3 regions of the Pseudomonas sp. 32A genome follow, and region 2 is predicted to be linked to each of the others. Evidence: riboswitches for the same ligand, from Rfam matches in the RefSeq annotation. Region 2 holds a riboswitch; each other region holds the start of a gene.
What was found. Region 2 has a riboswitch for cobalamin ahead of cobW (cobalamin biosynthesis protein CobW). Riboswitches for the same ligand answer to the same signal wherever they lie in the genome.

Region 1 (6,232 bases), 5.3 Mb from region 2:
AGCCGCCGCGCTGGGCCAGGCGCGCATGCCAGTCCAGCAGGCGTTGCGGCGTCAGGCTCAGGCCGGTGGGGTTGTTGGGGTTGACCACCACCAGCACGTCGAGGCTCTCGAGGAAGAAGTCGACTTCCTGCTCCAGTACTTCGCGCACGATGTACCCGGCGCGACGCCAGGCTTCGGCGTGTTCGGCGTAACACGGCGACAGCACACCGACCTTGCCCGTCCGGCGCAGTCGCGGCAATAACTGGATCGCGGCCTGGGAGCCGGCCACTGGCAGTATGTGGGTGGCGCCGTAATATTCGCAGGCGGCCTGTTCCAGGCCGTCATCGGTTTCAGGCAGGCGCGCCCAGGCCCGCAGCGGGATGTCCGGGATCGGAAACGGCCATGGCGCCAGGCCACTGGACAGGTCCAGCCAATCGCCCTCTGCAATGCCGTATTGCAACGCCGCCTTGCGCAAGCGGCCACCGTGCTCAAGCATAAAATTCAGCCCCCACACACAGGATCAGCAACCAAAGCCACACGCCGCGTTGCACCAGTTGCCAGCCACGCTCGATGGAATCCGCATCCGCAGGCGGGCCTTCGCCCAGTTGCGGGCGCTGGTGCAGCTCGCCGTGATAAATCGCCGCGCCACCCAGCTCCACGCCAAGGGCACCAGCGCCTGCCGCCATCACCGGGCCGGCATTGGGGCTGTCCCAGGTCGGGCCCTGAGTGCGCCAGCATTTGAGGGCCAGGCGGGTTTTGCCCAGCAGCGCGTAGGTCAACGCCACCAGGCGCGCCGGAATGTAGTTGAGCACGTCGTCGATCTTCGCAGCAGCCCAGCCGAAACGCTCAAAGCGTTCATTGCGATAGCCCCACATGGCATCCAGGGTGTTGCTCAGACGATAGAGCACCACGCCGGGCACGCCAGCGACCACAAACCAGAACAAGGCAGCAAATACCGCGTCGCTGCCGTTTTCCAGCACCGATTCGGTGGCCGCGCGGGCGACTTCCGTATGGTCCAGTTCGCTGGTCTGGCGGCTTACCAGATAGCTGACACGCTTGCGGGCCTCGTCCAGGTCATCGCTGCGCAGCGCCTGCGCCACCGGCAGCACGTGTTCACCGAGGCTGCGCATGCCCAGGGCGCAATACAGCGCGAGGATTTCCAATACCCAGCCGATATACGGCGCCCACGACAGGGCCGTGGCCAGCAGCGTCAGCGGCACCACTGCGATCACCCACGCGGTGACGCCATGACTGCGCCAGCCACGGCCGCCGGAGTTGAAACGCTGCTCGATACGCCCGGCAAAATTGCCGAACGCTACCAGCGGATGCCAGCGCCTGGGCTCGCCCAGCAGCGCATCCAGCGCCACCGCAGCGACACTCAGCAAGGCCACACTCATTGACTCACTCCCCAAACATTCTCGTACAACATGTCACTCAGTGGCCGTGGTTCGGTCCAGCCTTCGAGCTGCAACATCGGTGCCGGGTAGAACTCGGTCACCGGGCCCAGGCACAACACGGCCAGCGGCTTGGCGCCGGGCGGCAGGCCCAGCAGGTCGGCCAGGGCCTGGGGCTCGAACAGCGAGACCCAGCCCATGCCCAGCCCTTCGACGCGGGCAGCCAGCCATAGATTCTGGATCGCGCAGGACAACGACGCCATGTCCATTTCCGGCAAGGTACGGCGCCCGAAGATATGCCGTTCGCGATCGTCCATCAACGCCGCCACCAGTACTTCGGCACAGTCGTTGATGCCTTCGACCTTGAGCTTCATAAACTGGTCGGAGCGCTCGCCAAGGGCTTCTGCGGTGCGTACGCGTTCTTCTTCCACTAGCTGCTGGATCTGGCCGCGCAGGTTGCGGTCGCTGATGCGGATAAAACGCCAGGGCTGCATCAAGCCGACGCTCGGCGCCTGGTGGGCGGCTTGCAGCAGGCGGTGGAGCAATTCAGGCGCGACGGTGCCACCGCTGAAGTGGCGCATGTCACGGCGTTCGGCGATGGCGCGGTAGACGGCTTCGCGGTCAGCTTCCGGAAAGGCGTTGTCCGTCATGGCCTCATCGCGGGCAAGCCCGCTCCCACCGTAGATTGCGTTTCAACTCGGTCAAGTGTGGGAGCTGGCTTGCCTGCGATGGCGGTCTCAAGGCTTGGCGCAAACAGGGCAGCCACCGCTGTCGGGTTGGACGGGAAGTAAAAGTGCACGTAGGACGCGGTCATCCGGCCCTGACGATAAACCGCCTCGGCGCCGCGCCCGCCATTCGGGCTCAGGCCCCGGGCAATCGGCTGCCATTCGGTGCTGGTCAACGAGTGATGATAAGTGTGGCCACGCAGCAGGCCTTCGGGCAGTTCGACGTTTTGCAGGGCCAGTGCCGCCAGACGTTTCTGCATCACGGCATCACCCTGGAGCAGGCCCACCAGTTCGGCACGGGTGCCGTCGACATCGGTGAGCGAGTCCAGCAGATAGAGCATGCCACCGCATTCGGCCAGCAGCGGCTTGCCGGCAGCGTGATGGGCGCGAATGGCGGCCAGCATCGGGGTATTTTCCGACAGCGCCTGGTGATGCAGTTCCGGGTAACCGCCCGGCAGGTAGAGGCTGTCAGCGTCGGGCAACGCGCGGTCGCGAATCGGCGAGAAGAAGCACAACTCAGCGCCCATCGCCCGCAGCAGATCAAGGCTGGCACCGTAGGTAAAGGCGAAGGCTTCGTCGCGGGCCACGGCAATGCGTACGCCGGCCAGTAACGGTTGGGTCTCGATCAACTCGGGTGCGGCGAATTCCACCGGCGGTGGCAGCGCTACCTCGCAACTGCTGCCCAAGGCCTGGGCGGCGGCGTCGAGTCGTAGATCAAGGTCGTTCAGTTCGCTGGCCTGCACCAGGCCAAGGTGGCGGCTGGGCAACTCAATGCCGGTTTCCCGGGACAGCGCGCCGTACCAGCGCAGGCCTTCGGTGAGGCTGCCTTCGAGCAATTGCGCGTGACGCAGTGTGCCGACGCGGTTGGCCAGCACACCGGCAAACGGCAGGTCCGGCTGGTAACGCGCCAGGCCCAATGCCAGTGCGCCGAAGGTCTGGGCCATGGCCGTGCCGTCGATCACCGCCAGTACCGGCACGCCAAAGTGCCGCGCAAGGTCGGCGCTGGACGGCGTGCCGTCGAACAAGCCCATCACGCCTTCGATCAGGATCAGGTCGGCTTCCCCCGCCGCTTCCCACAGCAACCGGCGACTTTCCTGCTCGCCCACCATCCACATGTCCAACTGATAGACCGGCGCACCACTGGCGCGCTCGTGGATCATCGGGTCGAGAAAGTCCGGGCCGCATTTGAACACCCGCACCTTGCGCCCCAGGTTGCGGTGCAAACGGGCCAGCGCGGCGGTGACGGTGGTTTTGCCCTGGCCGGACGCCGGTGCGGCGATCAGCACAGCAGGACAATGACGGGGCTGATTCAAAGTTCGATGCCTTTCTGCGCCTTGATACCGGCCTGGAAGGCGTGCTTGAGCATGCCCATTTCAGTCACGGTGTCGGCCATTTCGATCAATTCGGGTTTGGCGCCACGGCCGGTCACCAGCACGTGCTGCATCGGCGGGCGGGCCTGCAGGTCGCTGAGTACCTGGTCCAGGTCGAGGTAGCCGTGCTTGAGGGCGATGTTCAGCTCGTCCAGCACCACCAGGCCAATGGCCGGGTTCTGCAGCATTTCCCGGGAGACCGCCCAGGCGGCTTCGGCGGCCACGATGTCGCGCGCACGGTCCTGGGTTTCCCAGGTAAAACCTTCGCCCATCACGTGGAAGCGCACCTGCTCGGGGAAACGCCGGAAGAACATTTCTTCACCGGTGCTGTTGCGGCCCTTGATGAACTGCACCACACCGCACTGCATGCCGTGGCCCATGGCCCGGGCCAGCATGCCGAAAGCGGAGCTGCTCTTGCCCTTGCCATTGCCGGTGAGCACCAGCAGCAACCCGCACTCGTTCGGTGAATTGGCAATGCGCTCGTCAATCACAGCTTTTTTGCGCAGCATGCGCGCCAGGTGGCGTTCGTCACGATCAGGGGATTCAGTCATGGCAGCTCTCCGTTGGGGCTGGACAAAAACGGCGGGCAGGAAAAAGACAATACAGACAGCCAAGCATCGCCCACCGTGATGCTGTTGGATGGATCAGGCCGGTCTCCGGGCTCATGAGTGGCATGGGATGCCGAGGGTGCGCCTTCCCATATCGCGGGCGATACAGTGGCTTAAGGCACCGTCTTGACTCATTTACCGTTGCGGGGGCAGCGCCGGAATCGTGGCGGCACTGTAGAAAAATGCGCTCACTCACCGGCTTCCCTGTTTCACTCAGTCGGCGCGTACGCCACAGAGCACCTGAAACAAGCCGCGAAGGTTAGTGGGTTGGGGGTGGAGCGTCAATTAAAGCCGGACATGCGCGTGAACCATCGGGCCGCTGCGCTCCTCTACCACTACAGGTATTAAGGAGAAAACCATGCACAAGACCCGACTTGCCCTACTGATCATGGTCGCCGGCACCCTCGCCGCCTGTGGTGAAAGCTCGACCCTTCAGGTGTCCGACGGCACCGGGCCCTCGCCCAAACTGCCGGAGCCGAATAAAACCCTGATCCCCACGGTGAACATCGCCCCGGCCATCGGCTGGCCCGAAGGCGTCAAGCCAACTCCGGCCGCAGGCACCCAGGTGGCCGCGTTTGCCGAAGGCCTGGATCACCCACGCTGGCTGTACGTGCTGCCCAATGGCGACGTGCTGGTGGCGGAAACCAACGCACCGCCCAAGCCGGATGATGCCAAGGGCATTCGTGGCTGGGTGATGGAGAAAGTCATGGGCCGTGCCGGGGCCGGCGTGCCGAGCCCGAACCGCATTACCCTGCTGCGGGACGCCGACCACGACGGCGTGGCCGAAACCCGTACGGTGTTCCTGGAGAACCTGAACTCGCCGTTCGGCATGACGCTGGTGGGCAATGACCTGTATGTCGCCGATTCGGACAAATTGCTGCGCTTCCCTTATCAGCCAGGGGAAACCTCGATCAAGGACGCCGGCACCACCGTCACCGACTTGCCGGGCGGCAGCATTAACCATCACTGGACCAAGAACGTGATCGCCAGCAAGGACGGCAGCAAGCTGTACGTCAGCGTGGGCTCCAACAGCAACGTCGGGGAAAATGGCCTGGAAGCGGAACAAGGCCGGGCCGCGATCTGGGAAGTGGATCGCGCCACCGGCCAACACCGCATCTTCGCCTCCGGCCTGCGCAACCCCAACGGCATGGCCTGGGAACCGCAAAGCGGCGCGTTATGGACGGCCGTCAACGAGCGCGATGAAATCGGCAGCGATCTGGTGCCGGACTACATCACCTCGGTCAAGGATGGCGCCTTCTACGGGTGGCCATTCAGTTACTACGGGCAGCACGTGGATGTGCGGGTCACACCGCAGAACCTTGACCTGGTGGCCAAGGCGATTGCCCCGGATTATGCAGTCGGCCCGCACACAGCCTCGCTGGGACTGACCTTTGCTGATGGCAGCAAGTTACCGGCGCAATTCAGCAATGGCGCGTTTATCGGCCAACACGGTTCGTGGAACCGCAAGCCCCACAGTGGCTACAAGGTGATCTTCGTGCCGTTTGAGGCAGGCAAGCCAAAAGGCCAGCCGGTGGATGTGCTGACCGGCTTCCTCAACAGCGATGAGAAAGCTATGGGCCGCCCGGTCGGCGTGGTGATCGACAAGCAGGGGGATTTGTTGGTGGCAGATGATGTGGGGAACAAGGTGTGGCGGGTGTCGGCGGCTAAATAGCCCACTTCGCAAACACCGCAAAACAAATGTGGGAGCGGGCTTGCTCGCGAATACGGTGGATCAGCCGACAACCAGGTGACTGACACACTGCATTCGCGAGCAAGCCCACTCCCACATTGGGTTTCGTGTTTTCCTAGGGGTTTCGTGCCAGGTGCTCGGGTGGTAACACACGCTTGGCGCTCAGGTAGGCATTTTGCCAATAGGCTTTGGACAGCGTGTCCAGCTTCACCGTACCGCCGGTTTGCGGCGCATGCACAAAGCGGCCTTCACCCACGTAGATCCCGGCGTGGCTGACCTGCGAGCCGCCACCGGTGGCGAAGAAAATCAGGTCGCCGGTCTGCAGGTTGTTTTCGCTCACGTCCTGGGCGCGCATCACGATCAGCTCGCGGGTGGTGCGCGGCAGAGAGATGCCCGCCGCGTCACGGTAGACGAAACCGATCAAGCCACTGCAATCAAACCCCGAGTCCGGCGTGTTGCCGCCCCA
Region 2 (6,232 bases):
CTTCATCGGAGCCGCCATAGGCGTAGCCGCCCCAGTTCAGGTAAACCTCCGCCAGGTCTTCGCGGCTCTGCCACACGCGCCCGTCAATCGCGCCCTGCACGCCGGCGCCGTAGGCCCCGGGCTTGGCGCCGAAGATCCGCCAACCGGCCTGCTTCGCCGCCGCTTCCTCGTCCAGGCCCGACAGGCGCAACGCTTCGCGCTCACTGCGCACCTTGGCGGCCAGGGGGTTCAGGTCGTCGGGTTCGTCCAGCGCCGCCACGGCTTGCACCGCCGCGTCGAACAGGCGGATCAGGTTGGCGAACGCATCGCGGAAGAAGCCCGACACGCGCAAGGTCACATCCACACGTGGCCGGTCCAGCAGGCTGATGGGCAGGATTTCAAAGTCATCCACCCGCTGGCTGCCCGTGGCCCATACCGGGCGCACGCCCATCAGCGCCATGGCCTGGGCAATGTCGTCGCCGCCGGTGCGCATGGTGGCAGTGCCCCACACCGACAGGCCGAGCTGGCGCAAGTGGTCGCCATGATCCTGCAGGTGACGCTCAAGAATCAGGTTCGCCGACTGGAAGCCGATGCGCCAGGCAGTGGTGGTTGGCAGGTTGCGCACATCCACCGAGAAGAAATTGCGCCCGGTGGGCAATACGTCCAAGCGGCCCCGGCTCGGCGCACCGCTGGGCCCGGCCGGGACGAAGCGCCCGCTCAATGCGTCCAGCAACCCGCGCATTTCCGCCGGGCCGCAGGCATCCAGGCGCGGTGCGACGACGATGCGCAGGCTCTCGATCACCGACTTGACGTCTTCCCAACCGGGCTCTTCAAGCTGCTCCACCGCACCTTCCAGGGCCTGCTCGATCAGGCGCGCGGCATACAGCTCCAGGCGTTCACGGGTGTCGCCGGCGGTGCGCCACAATTGTGTGTCGATCTTCTGCAACACCAATGGACGGCGCCCGGTCCACGGCTCGGCCAGGGCACAGTCCAGCGGGTCGAAGCCCAGCTCGAAAGCCTTGGCCAATACCCGCAGCAGGCTCGATTGCGGCCCGCGACCATCGCCACGCGGAATGCGCAGCAAGGCCAGTAAGGTGTCGATGCGCAAACGGCCCTCGGGCGACTCGCCGAAAATGTGCAGGCCATCGCGAATCTGCGACTCCTTCAAGTCACACAGGTAAGTGTCCAGGCGCGGCAGCCAGATCGCCGCGTCGGCATCGCTGTTGAGGCTTTCGTCCAGGGCCAGTTCCTGGTCGATACGGGTTTCCCGCACCAGCTTGAGGATGTCCTTTTGCAGCTCGCGGGCCCGTCGAGGGTCGAGGAGTTGTGCTTCGTAATACTCGTCGGCCAGCAGCTCCAGGTCGCGCAACGGCCCGTAGGTTTCGGCGCGGGTCAGCGGCGGCATCAGGTGATCGATGATCACCGCCTGGGTACGGCGCTTGGCCTGGGCGCCCTCGCCCGGGTCGTTGACGATAAACGGGTAGATATTCGGCAACGGCCCCAGCAATGCGTCCGGCCAGCAGTTTTCGGAAAGCCCGACGCCCTTGCCCGGCAGCCACTCCAGGTTGCCGTGCTTGCCGACGTGGATCACGCCGTGGGCGCCGTAGGTCTGGCGCAACCACAAGTAGAACGCCAGGTAACCGTGGGGCGGCACCAGGTCCGGGTCGTGATAAACGGCACTGGCGTCGACCTGGTAACCCCGGGCCGGCTGGATGCCGACGAAGGTCAGGCCGAAACGCAGGCCGGCAATCATCATGCGGCCGTCGCGGAACATCGGATCGGTATGAGGTGTGCCCCAGCGTGCCAAAACCGCTTGGCGGTTAGACTCGGGCAAGCGGTTGAACATCGCTTCGTAGTCGTCGAGCGCCAGGCTTTGGTGACACGGACGCAGGTCGAGGCTGTCCAGGTCGTTGCTGACACCGCCCAACAGTTCCTGGATCAGCGCCGTGCCGCTTTCCGGCAGGACGTCCGGCAGCGGATAACCTTCGGTCTTTAATGCGCGCAAGATGTTCAGCGCAGCGGCTGGCGTGTCGAGCCCCACACCATTGCCGATACGCCCATCCCGGGTCGGGTAGTTGGCGAGGATCAGCGCGATGCGCTTTTCGCCATTCGGCACCCGCGCCAGTTCCACCCAACGCCGCGCCAGTTCGGCGACAAAGTCCATGCGCTCCGGCTGCGCGCGATAGCAGACCACATCCGACTGGCTGCGCTCGCTGCGCCAGGCCAGGTCTTTGAAGCTGATGGGCCGGCTGATGATGCGCCCGTCCAGTTCCGGCAACGCGATGTGCATCGCCAGGTCACGTGGGCCGAGGCCTTGCTCGCTGGCCTGCCAGCCGGGCTCGTTGTCCTGGGCGCAAATCGCCTGGATCACCGGGATATTGCGGCGAAACGGCCGCAGGTGCGGGGCTTCGGGGCTGGATTGGGCAAAGCCGGTGGTGTTCAGAATCACCGAGGCGTGCACCTCGTCCAGCAAGTCCTCGACCACCGTCAGGCAGCCGGGTTCTTTCAAACTGGCCACCGCCATCGGCAACGGGTTAAGACCCGCCGCCTGCAAGCGTTGGCAAAACACATCGATAAAGCCGGTGTTGGCCGCCTGCAAATGCGAGCGGTAGAACAGCACCGCCGCCACCGGAAAATCAGCATGCCAGTCGGCCTGCCAATCATTGAGACGGGCATTGGCTTTGTGCGGGTGATAAATCGCCGTACGCGGCAGGGTTTGCGGCTCGTCCCAAGCGTAATCGCGGCCAAGGTAGCTGGCCGCCAGGCAACGATAGAAATCCAGCGCATTCCCCAAGCCGCCCTGGCGCAGGAAATGCCAGAGCCGATCACGCTCCTCGGCCCCCACGGTGCTGAGGCCGCTGAGTTCCGGGTCCGGGCGATCATCACCCGGCACCAGGATCAGCTGCACGCCGCGCTCGGCCAACTCCACCAGGCGCTCGATACCGTAGCGCCAATAACCGATGCCGCCGTGCAGCGAAATCAGGATGACCTTGGCGTGGCGCAATACCTCGTCCACATACAGGTCGACCGAGGCATGGTTCTGCACCTGCATCGGATTGGCCAGGCGCAGGCTCGGGTAACTCTCGGGCAGTTGCTGGGCCGCTTCGGCCAGCAGCGCCAGGCTGGAATCACCGCTGCACAGGATCACCAGCTCGGCGGGAGTCTGTCCAAGGTCGGCGATGTTGTCATCCGAAACGAAACCGCCGGGCTGAGTCCTGAGCAGGTGCATGGGTTAAACGCTGAGGGCGGCGCGCAGTTGCGCTTCAAGCAAGGCGGCGTCCAGTTCCTGGCCGATCAGCACCAGGTGCGTGGCGCGGGGCTCATCGGCGCGCCAGGCGCGGTCAAAGTGCTTGTCGAAACGCGTGCCTACGCCCTGGATCAGCAGGCGCATCGGTTTGTTCGGGATCGCTGCGAAACCCTTGACCCGCAGGATGCCGTGCTTGACCACCAGTTGCGTCAAAGCGTCCAGCAGCAGGCTTTCGTCGGCTTGGGGCAGTTCGATGGAGATGGAATCGAAGGCGTCGTGATCGTGGTCGTCCTCACCTTCGTGGTGATGATCGTGATGGCTGTGGCGACCGTCGATGTGTTCTTCGGAGCCGGCGCCCAGGCCGATCAACACGTCCAGCGGCAGGCGACCGCTGCTGGCTTCGATGATTTTGACCGCCGGCGGCAGTTCTTCAGCCACTTCCAGGCGCACACGGGCCAGGTCTTCAGGGCTGATCAGGTCGGACTTGTTGAGGATCACCAGGTCGGCGCTGGCCAGTTGGTCGGCGAACAGCTCGTGCAGTGGGGATTCGTGGTCCAGGTTCGGGTCGAGCTTGCGCTGAGCGTCGACCTGGTCCGGGAAGGCGGCGAACGTGCCGGCGGCTACGGCTGGGCTGTCAACCACGGTGATCACGGCGTCAACGGTGCAGGCGCTGCGGATTTCCGGCCACTGGAACGCCTGGACCAAGGGTTTTGGCAGGGCCAGGCCCGAGGTTTCGATGAGGATATGGTCGAGGTCGCCGCGACGGGCCACCAGTTCGCGCATCACCGGGAAGAACTCTTCCTGGACCGTGCAGCACAGGCAGCCATTGGCCAATTCGTAGACGCGGCCGTTGGCTTCTTCTTCGGTACAGCCGATGGAGCATTGCTTGAGGATTTCACCGTCAATGCCCAGCTCGCCGAACTCGTTGACGATCACCGCGATGCGGCGCCCCTGGGCGTTGTCCAGCATGTGGCGCAGCAGGGTGGTCTTGCCCGAGCCGAGGAAGCCGGTAACGATGGTGACGGGGAGTTTGGCCAGTGTTTTCATCGGATGCCCTTTGGGGCGGGCATACGGGACGAGTGGCCCTGCGCGGGTGCGCAGAAGCAGAATTCGCCACCGGATCACCCCGCCCGGTTGAAGTAGAAAATCGGTTGCGAGGCAGGTCTCCTGGCTTGGGGCTTGCCGGCGGTGAGGCCGGCGCTGGCTGCGCCTTCCCGCCTTGTTCAGGCAGTGGCGTGGCAGTCAGATAAACCCTTTACAGTTGCGGGGGCAGCCGCGGCATTGACCGCGTTCCCTTCTTAGCTTCGGCCTGGGCCGAAGAACCTCGAAGGTGCAAGGCTACGCAGTGCGCAGGGACGGGTCAATGTCCGAGCGTTTGGCGCGAAGCAGCGCCAGGCGCTCCAGCATGCCCTCGCTGGCGGCAGGCCCGGCTTGAACGCTGCATTGCTCGACGGACACGCGCGCGCCGTCGGCATCCACCACCGCCACTTCCACCGGGCGCCGGGTTTCCCGGTCGACCAATTGCAGGCTTTCACCTTCGTTGGCGAAATGGCGGTTGCCCCAACCGACGAACGCCATGATCACCACCCGGAAATCCTCGCCGACCGGCGTCGGCACGTATTCGAAACGTGGCGGCCGCTCGCTGTATTGCCGGCGCTCCAACAGCCCCGCGTCCACTAGGCTGTTGAGCCGGCGAGTCAGCATGTTCGGAGCGATGCCCAGGCTCTGGGAAAACTCATCGAAACGGCGCAGGCCCTGCAGCGCGTCGCGCATGATCAGGATGCTCCACCACTCGCCTACCCGCTCCACTCCACGGGCTACCGGGCATTCGGCATTCACCAGCGACTTACGTTGCATTGCAGTTCCTCTGTGGGGCGGCTACGGAAATTTAAGCTATCGGATGTTACTTTCATAATGATAGCTTCGTCCATGCAATGCTACCAACCTGAAATTTGCGGAGCTAAGCGATCATGAGTAAGCGAATTGTTGTGACCGGCATGGGTGCAGTGACCCCGCTGGCAACCGGCGTGGAACAGACCTGGAAACGCCTGCTGGCCGGTGAATCCGGGATTCGCAGGCTACCCGAGGCATTGATCGGCGACCTGGCAATCAGCATCGGCGGCCAAGTGCTCGACCGCACCCAAGACCCTGAAGCCGGCTTTGACCCGGACACTGTCATCCCGGCCAAGGAACAACGCAAGATGGACCGGTTCATCGTGTTTGCCCTGGCCGCCGCGCAAGAGGCCCTGGCCCAGGCGGGCTGGAGTCCGCAAACGCCCTCGCAGCAGGAACGTACTGCGACCATTATCGCTTCCGGCGTGGGTGGTTTTCCCGCGATTGCCGAGGCCGTCCGAACGGCTGACAGCAAAGGACCACGCCGCCTGTCGCCGTTCACGATTCCGTCATTCCTCGGCAACATGGCAGCCGGGCATGTGTCGATCCAGCATCAACTGAAAGGTCCGCTGGGCTCCCCCGTCACTGCTTGCGCCGCCGGCGTACAGGCGATTGGTGATGCCGCGCGCATGATCCGTGCAGGGGAAATCGACATCGCCGTGTGTGGCGGCGCCGAAGCCTGCATCCACCGGGTCAGCCTCGGCGGTTTTGCTGCGGCGCGAGCGCTGTCCAGCGATTACAACGACACGCCGGCACTGGCTTCGCGCCCGTTCGATCAAGGCCGCGATGGTTTTGTGATGGGCGAAGGTGCCGGGATATTGGTGATCGAGGAACTGGAGCATGCACTGGCTCGCGGCGCCACGCCCATCGCGGAACTGGTGGGCTATGGCACCAGTGCCGACGCCTATCACATGACCTCGGGGCCGGAAGATGGCTCAGGTGCACGCCGGGCAATGGAGCTCGCGATTGCGCAAGCAGGGATCAGCGCCGCACAGATCCAGCACTTGAACGCCCATGCCACGTCGACCCCCGTAGGTGACAACGGCGAGCTGGCGGCGATCAATACGCTGTTCGGTGCAAATGCCAGCGTCGCGATCAGCGCCACCAAGTCGG
Region 3 (6,232 bases), 1.1 Mb from region 2:
GACATCTGCGCCCGCGATTCAATCTGGAACACGCCAATGGTGTCGGCCTTGCTGATCATCGCGTAGGTCGCCGCGTCTTCCTTGGGCACCGTGGCCAGGCTGAGGTCCTGATTGCGATGGCGGCGCAGCAGGTCGAAGCAGCGGCGAATCGCACTGAGCATGCCCAGCGCGAGGATATCCACCTTGAGCAGGCCCACGGCGTCGAGGTCGTCCTTGTCCCACTGGATAATGGTGCGATCGGCCATGGCGGCATTTTCTACCGGCACCAGAGTGTCCAGCGGGTGTTCGGAAATCACGAAGCCGCCGGGGTGTTGGGACAGGTGCCGGGGGAAGCCGATCAGTTGTTGGGTCAAGGTCAGCACCCGGCGCAGCACCGGGCTGTCGGGGTCGAAGCCACCTTCGCGCAGGCGTTCCAGGGGCGGCGCCTCATCGCTCCAGCGCCCGCAACAGTCGGCCAGGGCGTTGACCTGATCCGGCGGCAGCCCGAGGGCCTTGGCCACGTCGCGCACCGCGCCGGCGCCGTGGTAGCTGCTGACCACCGCCGTCAACGCAGCGCGGGTGCGGCCGTAGCGTTGGAAGACGTATTGCAGCACTTCTTCGCGGCGCTCGTGTTCGAAGTCCACGTCGATGTCCGGCGGCTCGTTGCGTTCCCGGGACAGGAAGCGCTCGAACAACATGTTCATCAGGCTCGGGTTGATCTCGGTGATGCCCAGGGCAAAACACACCGCCGAGTTGGCCGCCGAGCCGCGGCCCTGGCACAGGATCGAACGGCTGCGGGCGAAGCGCACAATGTCGTGCACGGTGAGGAAGTAGCTTTCGTAGCCCAGCTCGGTGATCAGCTTCAGCTCATCATTGATCTGCCCAAGGGTCTTGGCGTCCACGCCGTGCGGCCAACGCTGGGCAATGCCCTCTTCGGTCAAGGTGCGCAACCAGCTCTCAGGCGTTTGCCCTTCGGGCACCAGTTCCCTCGGGTATTGATAGCGCAGTTGGCCAAGGTCGAAGGTGCAACGCCGGGCGATATTCAGGGACTCTTCCAGCAAGTGCGCCGGGTACAGCGCGGCCAGTGCATCGAGGCTGCGCAAGTGTCGTTCACCATTGGGATGCAGGCGCGCACCGGCTTCGGCCACCGGGACGTGATGACGGATCGCGGTCATGGTGTCTTGCAGGGCACGGCGGCCACGCACATGCATATGCACATCGCCGCAGGCCACCGCCGGCAGGTGCAGGCTGGCGGCCAGGTTCAGGCGTTGCTCAAGGTGGCGGGCATCGTTCTGGCCGCAATGCAGCTCCACAGCCAGCCACAGGCGATCGGTAAAGGTGCTGCGCAGCCATTGGATATGGGCCTGGGTGTCGGTGTCTTCGACCATCCATAACGCCAGCAAACCTTGCACGGATATGAAGTCTTCCTGCAGCAGGCGGTAGTGACCTTTTTCCGCGCGGCGGCGGGCAATGGTGATCAGTCGGCACAGGTGCTGATAGCCCTCCAGGTTCTCCACCAGCAGTACCAGCTTCGGGCCGTTTTCCAGGCGCATCTCGCTGCCGATAATCAGCGGCAACTCGACTGCCTTGGCCGCCTGCCAGGCACGCACGATACCCGACAAGGTGCATTCATCGGTGATCGCCAGCGCTGCGTAGCCCTGCTGCTTGGCCCGTTCGAACAGTTCGCGGGCACTGGAGGCGCCACGCTGGAAACTGAAGTTGGACAGGCAATGCAGCTCCGCGTACTTCATGCGAACCAGCCTTGCAGCCACAGCGTGCCGCTTTCGCCCACGGTGCGGTAGGCCCAGCCTTGCTGGCCGGCACGAGTGCGCACCAGGTAATAATCGCGGCGCACATCGGCGCCATCCCACCAGCCGGACTCGATGCGCTCCGGGCCCATCAGGATGTGTAGACCTTGCTCGGCGAGAGGCATCGGTTCATGCAACAACCAGCCCGGGCGTTGCACGTTGTTTGAGGGTGAGCACGGGCGAAGATCAGCACCGGGTTGCCAGGCGCATTCGGGGCGGTGGTCGGCGTGAAAGCGCAGGCCTTGCACCGCTTCGTCCCCCAACCGCGCCCGCAGGCGTTCGCGCAGTTGTTCCCACGGCAGGGTTTGTTGCGGGCGCTCGTCGAACAGGTCCTGGCGCTGAGGCACAAACACCGGCAGGTCCTGGGCCACCAGGCGAAAGCCACGCACCGGCGAGGTGACTTGCACCTGCTCCAGGCGGCCGCGGGCCAGTTCGAACAGCATCGCTGCGTCACGCTCGGCGCTGAGCAGGCCGACTTTGATGACGGTGTCGGGTTCTGCGGCGTGCTCCAGGTGCAGGTCAAAGCGCTGCACGCCACTGTCGCGGCCACACAGGAACGCCGATAAATCGCCGGTCAAACGGCGCAAGGGAAATAGCAAGGCCTGGTGGGACAGCACATCAAAATTCAGCTCGATGCGCACATCGAACTGGTCCGGCGGCTGGTAGAACGCCAGGGCCAAGGGCCGTTGCCCGCACAATGCATCGAGGTGCTTGAGTAGCGCCGCGTCGAAACGCCGGGCCAGGGTATGCCGGGGTAATGCCTGCACCTGGGCCAGGGTGCGCAAGCCCATACGCGACAACGCGGTGGCGGCTTGCGGGTCGAGGCCGGCGCGGTCGATGGGGATCGGCGCCAGGGCTTGTTGCAGGCTGTGCTCATCGGCCACGGCAAGGCCGTCGTAGGCATTCGCCAGAATCCGCGCCGCCGCCGGGTTCGGCGCGGCGACGATGCGATGACGAAACCCGAGGTCGGTCAGTTCCTTGCGCAAGCGCGCTTCGAGCAACGGCCAGGGCCCGAACAGGCCCAGGCTTGACTCGATCTCGAACAACAACGCTCGTGGGTAATACAGGCTGACCTGGGAGCTGAAACGGTAGGCCCAGGCGGCGAGAAATTGCTGCCAGTATTCGATCTGTGCCGGCTCGTATTCGGCGCAGGCAAAGGCCTTGGTCAAGGCATGGGCTGCCGTCAGGGATTGGCCGGGGCGCAGGCCGAGTTTGCGCGCGGCCTCATTGACGGTTTGCAGCACCCGCCGCTGCGGCGTGCCGGCCAACAGGGCCAACGGCTGATCCGGTTCGGGGCGCAGACGCAGCACCCCGTCCAGCGCCAATTGCGGGAAGACAATACACACCCAGCGCATGCCAACCTCAGTGCCCAAGCGCAATGGGCGCGGGATGGGCCAGGCCGCCCCGGCACTTGAGCACCCGCACTTGCGCAGGGCTCGCCTCCACCGCCAGGCGCAACGCGGCCGGTGACGGGTTAATAGCCTCGTTCAAGGAGCGCCAGGCAAAGGCCAGGGTCTGGCCGGTTTCCGCCGCCACCTGCAAGCGGCGCAAGGCCCGGTCATCGGCCTTGCGCGGCCAGCACAGCACCGCGCCACAACTGCCGGAACGCAGGCATTGCTCCACGGCCCACAGGGCATCACGTTCATCGGCCTGGATCACGGAAAGCTGGCGCACATCCACCCCGGCGTTTTGCCAGGCGTGGGGGTACGGCGTGTAAGGCGGCGCCACCAGCACGATACGCTCGCCGGCCGCCGACATCCGCGCCAGGGTCGGCCACACCAATTGCAACTCGCCCACGCCCTCCTTCGCCATCAGGATTTCGCTCAACGCCGCTTCCGGCCAGCCACCGCTGGGCAGCACCGCATCCAAGGCCGCAAGCCCGGTGGGATGGACGCTGGCCGGCGGCGCGGCGGGCCGGCCTTTCCAGACCCGGCCGCCATTGAACAGCGAGTCCAGTGCAACGACGGCGCCCATCAGCCTTGCCTCACCAAACCGCAGAACACCCCTTCGATGGCCAGGTCCTGATCGGGCCGCACCACGATGGGTTGATAAGCGGGGTTGCGCGGCAGCAGGCGCACGCGCTCGCCGACGTGTTCGAAGCGCTTGATGGTGACTTCACCGTCCAGGCGCGCCACCACGATCTGCCCGTTCAAGGCCTCGGCACTGCGACGTACGCCCACCAGGTCGCCATCGAGGATGCCGTCTTCGATCATCGAATCGCCCTGCACCCGCAGCAGGTAATCCGGGGTTTTCGCGAACATGCCCGGGTCGAGTAAGAGGCGGTTGTGCACCTCAGCGTCAGCGCCGATGGGCAAGCCGGCGGCTACCCGGCCGAGTACCGGGATGTCCAGCACCTCCGGCCGCGCCGGTTGATTGAGCAGGCGAATGCCGCGCGCCTGGTTGGGGTTGACCTCGATAAAGCCGCCCTCGGTCAGCGCCAGCACATGCTTGCGCGCCACGCTGCGGGAGGCAAAGCCGAACGCCTCGGCGATCTCGGCGAGGCTGGGAGACTGGCCTTGCTGCGCGATACGGTCGCGGATAAAGGTCAGGATGGCGGTACGGCGGGGCGTTAGATTCGTCATGGAGTACATTTGTACTCCTGTGGGAATTTTCTGGCAATATCCGTCAGTCGCTTCCCATACAGCCACCGGAAAAGTCCCCGCCAAGTTGACGAACGGTCTTTCGAATGTTCAGATGCCGGCCTGTTTCAGGTGCCCCCTGCCGCCGTGCTTGGGGTGAAACGGGAAACCGGTGCCGCTCTTTTTCGAGCCAGTCCGGTGCTGCCCCCGCAACGGTAGACGCGTGACCCCTTCGACACACCACTGTGGCCTGCGCGCCATGGGAAGGTGAAGGTGTCCATACGCGTGAGCCCGGAGACCGGCCTGGAATTCTGTTTGGCAAAATCCTGCGGTGGGCGGGCATGGGCCGGTATTGGCGTGTGCTCGGTGCCTACTCGTGCGTGCTTTTCGCGAAAGATACTTTTCCGAGAAGACTATGATTCGACCTTTCAAGACCCCTGTGCCCGGCCTGTTGTTCGGCTGCCTGTTCAGCCCCCTGCTGCTGGCCGACGACAACACCCTGGAACTCAAGCAACTCAACGTTTCCGCACCGTCGGTGGAGTCCACCACCGTGGCCGATATGGCCCAGTACGGCAGCAAGGTTGAGATCGTCACCCGCGAACAGATTGAACGCGCCGGCCCCGCCGCCGATGTGTCGCGCGTGATGCAGATGTTCATCCCCGGCCTGTACGTGGCACCCAAGAATGGCCCGTTCGACTACGGCACTTATTCCCTGCTGGGTGGGCGCAACGACGACACGCTGATCCTGCTGGACGGCGTGCGCCTGAACAACCGCCTGTACGGCGGCCTGTACCTGGACACCCTGCCCGCCAACGCCATCGAGCGCATCGAAGTGCTCAAGGGTGGCCAGAGCCTGCTGTTCGGCACCCAGGCGGTGTCTGGGGTGATCAACATCGTCACCCGCAGCCCGCAAACCCGCGAGGCGTCCGGCGAGGTGAACCTGGGTGCCGACACCTTCGGCGGCACCACCGGCGATGCTCGGGTCGAGAAGATTTTCAATAACGGATTTGGCGACCTCGGCTTGCTGGCCTACGTCAGCCGCAACGCCTCCGAGGGCTACCAGCCGTTTCGCAACCGCGACATGAAAAATGTCACCGACAAGAAGCGCTCCTACGAAGTCACCACCTTCGGCACCAAGGCGATCCAGTCGTTTGGCGATGACACGCGCCTGGAACTGTTTTACCAATACGCCGACGCCAACCTGGATTTCGCCCGCCCGGTGGACAACCACAAGACCACCAACGACCGCGTGCAACAGATCGCTACGGCGACCTTCGAGCAAACCATCAACGAGCGCCTGAGCTACTTCGTCAAAGGGCATATCAACGATTGGGACACGCGCTACACCCGTCTCAACAATGTCGAAGGCGGCGGCACCAAGGTCATCAACCACAACGATTACTGGGGCTTCACCGACTGGGGCGTGCAGGCCGAAGGCAAGGCCGTGTTGCCCGGTGAGCATGTGCTGGTATTCGGTTCCGACAACCAGTGGTTCAAGGGCCAGGACGATGTATTGATCATCGACGACAACAAGGCCCAGGCCCACGCGCTGTACACCCAACTGCGCCCGACTATCGAGGCGTTGCCGAACTGGCACCCGAGCATCGGTGTACGCCACGAAGCCATGAGCGGCGGCGACAGCGCCACGGTCGGCATGCTTACTTCGCTCTACGACCTCAACGACAACTGGGCCCTGCGCGGCCAATACGGCACCGCCTACAAACTGCCGAATGCCGAGCAACTGTTCGTCAACGAAGACGATGAGAAAGGCAACCGCAACCTCAAGCCGGAGAAGAGCCGCAACGCCGAGCTGGGCATCGACTACAAAGGTAGCCTGCTGGCGCGGGACTTCAGCGCCAGCGTGAC

Region 1: linked by a shared signal. The riboswitch ahead of cobO (cob(I)yrinic acid a,c-diamide adenosyltransferase) and the one ahead of cobW (cobalamin biosynthesis protein CobW) in region 2 are both predicted to bind cobalamin.
Region 3: linked by a shared signal. The riboswitch ahead of ACUN0G_RS26210 (TonB-dependent receptor plug domain-containing protein) and the one ahead of cobW (cobalamin biosynthesis protein CobW) in region 2 are both predicted to bind cobalamin.

Annotation. Positions count from the first base shown of each region.
Region 1 is NZ_JBQYLY010000001.1:1,471,698-1,477,929, reverse strand. Features, by position in the region: gene cobD (threonine-phosphate decarboxylase CobD) at 1-475, opposite strand, end outside; gene cbiB (adenosylcobinamide-phosphate synthase CbiB) at 468-1,376, opposite strand; gene bluB (5,6-dimethylbenzimidazole synthase) at 1,373-2,023, opposite strand; gene ACUN0G_RS06775 (cobyrinate a,c-diamide synthase) at 2,020-3,411, opposite strand; gene cobO (cob(I)yrinic acid a,c-diamide adenosyltransferase) at 3,408-4,019, opposite strand; cobalamin riboswitch at 4,099-4,335, opposite strand; gene ACUN0G_RS06765 (PQQ-dependent sugar dehydrogenase) at 4,435-5,748, shown strand; gene ACUN0G_RS06760 (C40 family peptidase) at 5,882-6,232, opposite strand, start outside.
Region 2 is NZ_JBQYLY010000001.1:6,798,001-6,804,232, forward strand. Features, by position in the region: gene cobN (cobaltochelatase subunit CobN) at 1-3,208, opposite strand, end outside; gene cobW (cobalamin biosynthesis protein CobW) at 3,212-4,273, opposite strand; cobalamin riboswitch at 4,367-4,568, opposite strand; gene ACUN0G_RS31145 (winged helix-turn-helix transcriptional regulator) at 4,565-5,083, opposite strand; gene fabF (beta-ketoacyl-ACP synthase II) at 5,197-6,232, shown strand, end outside.
Region 3 is NZ_JBQYLY010000001.1:5,706,344-5,712,575, reverse strand. Features, by position in the region: gene ACUN0G_RS26230 (error-prone DNA polymerase) at 1-1,751, opposite strand, end outside; gene ACUN0G_RS26225 (Y-family DNA polymerase) at 1,727-3,142, opposite strand; gene imuA (translesion DNA synthesis-associated protein ImuA) at 3,150-3,761, opposite strand; gene lexA (transcriptional repressor LexA) at 3,761-4,378, opposite strand; cobalamin riboswitch at 4,480-4,687, shown strand; gene ACUN0G_RS26210 (TonB-dependent receptor plug domain-containing protein) at 4,782-6,232, shown strand, end outside.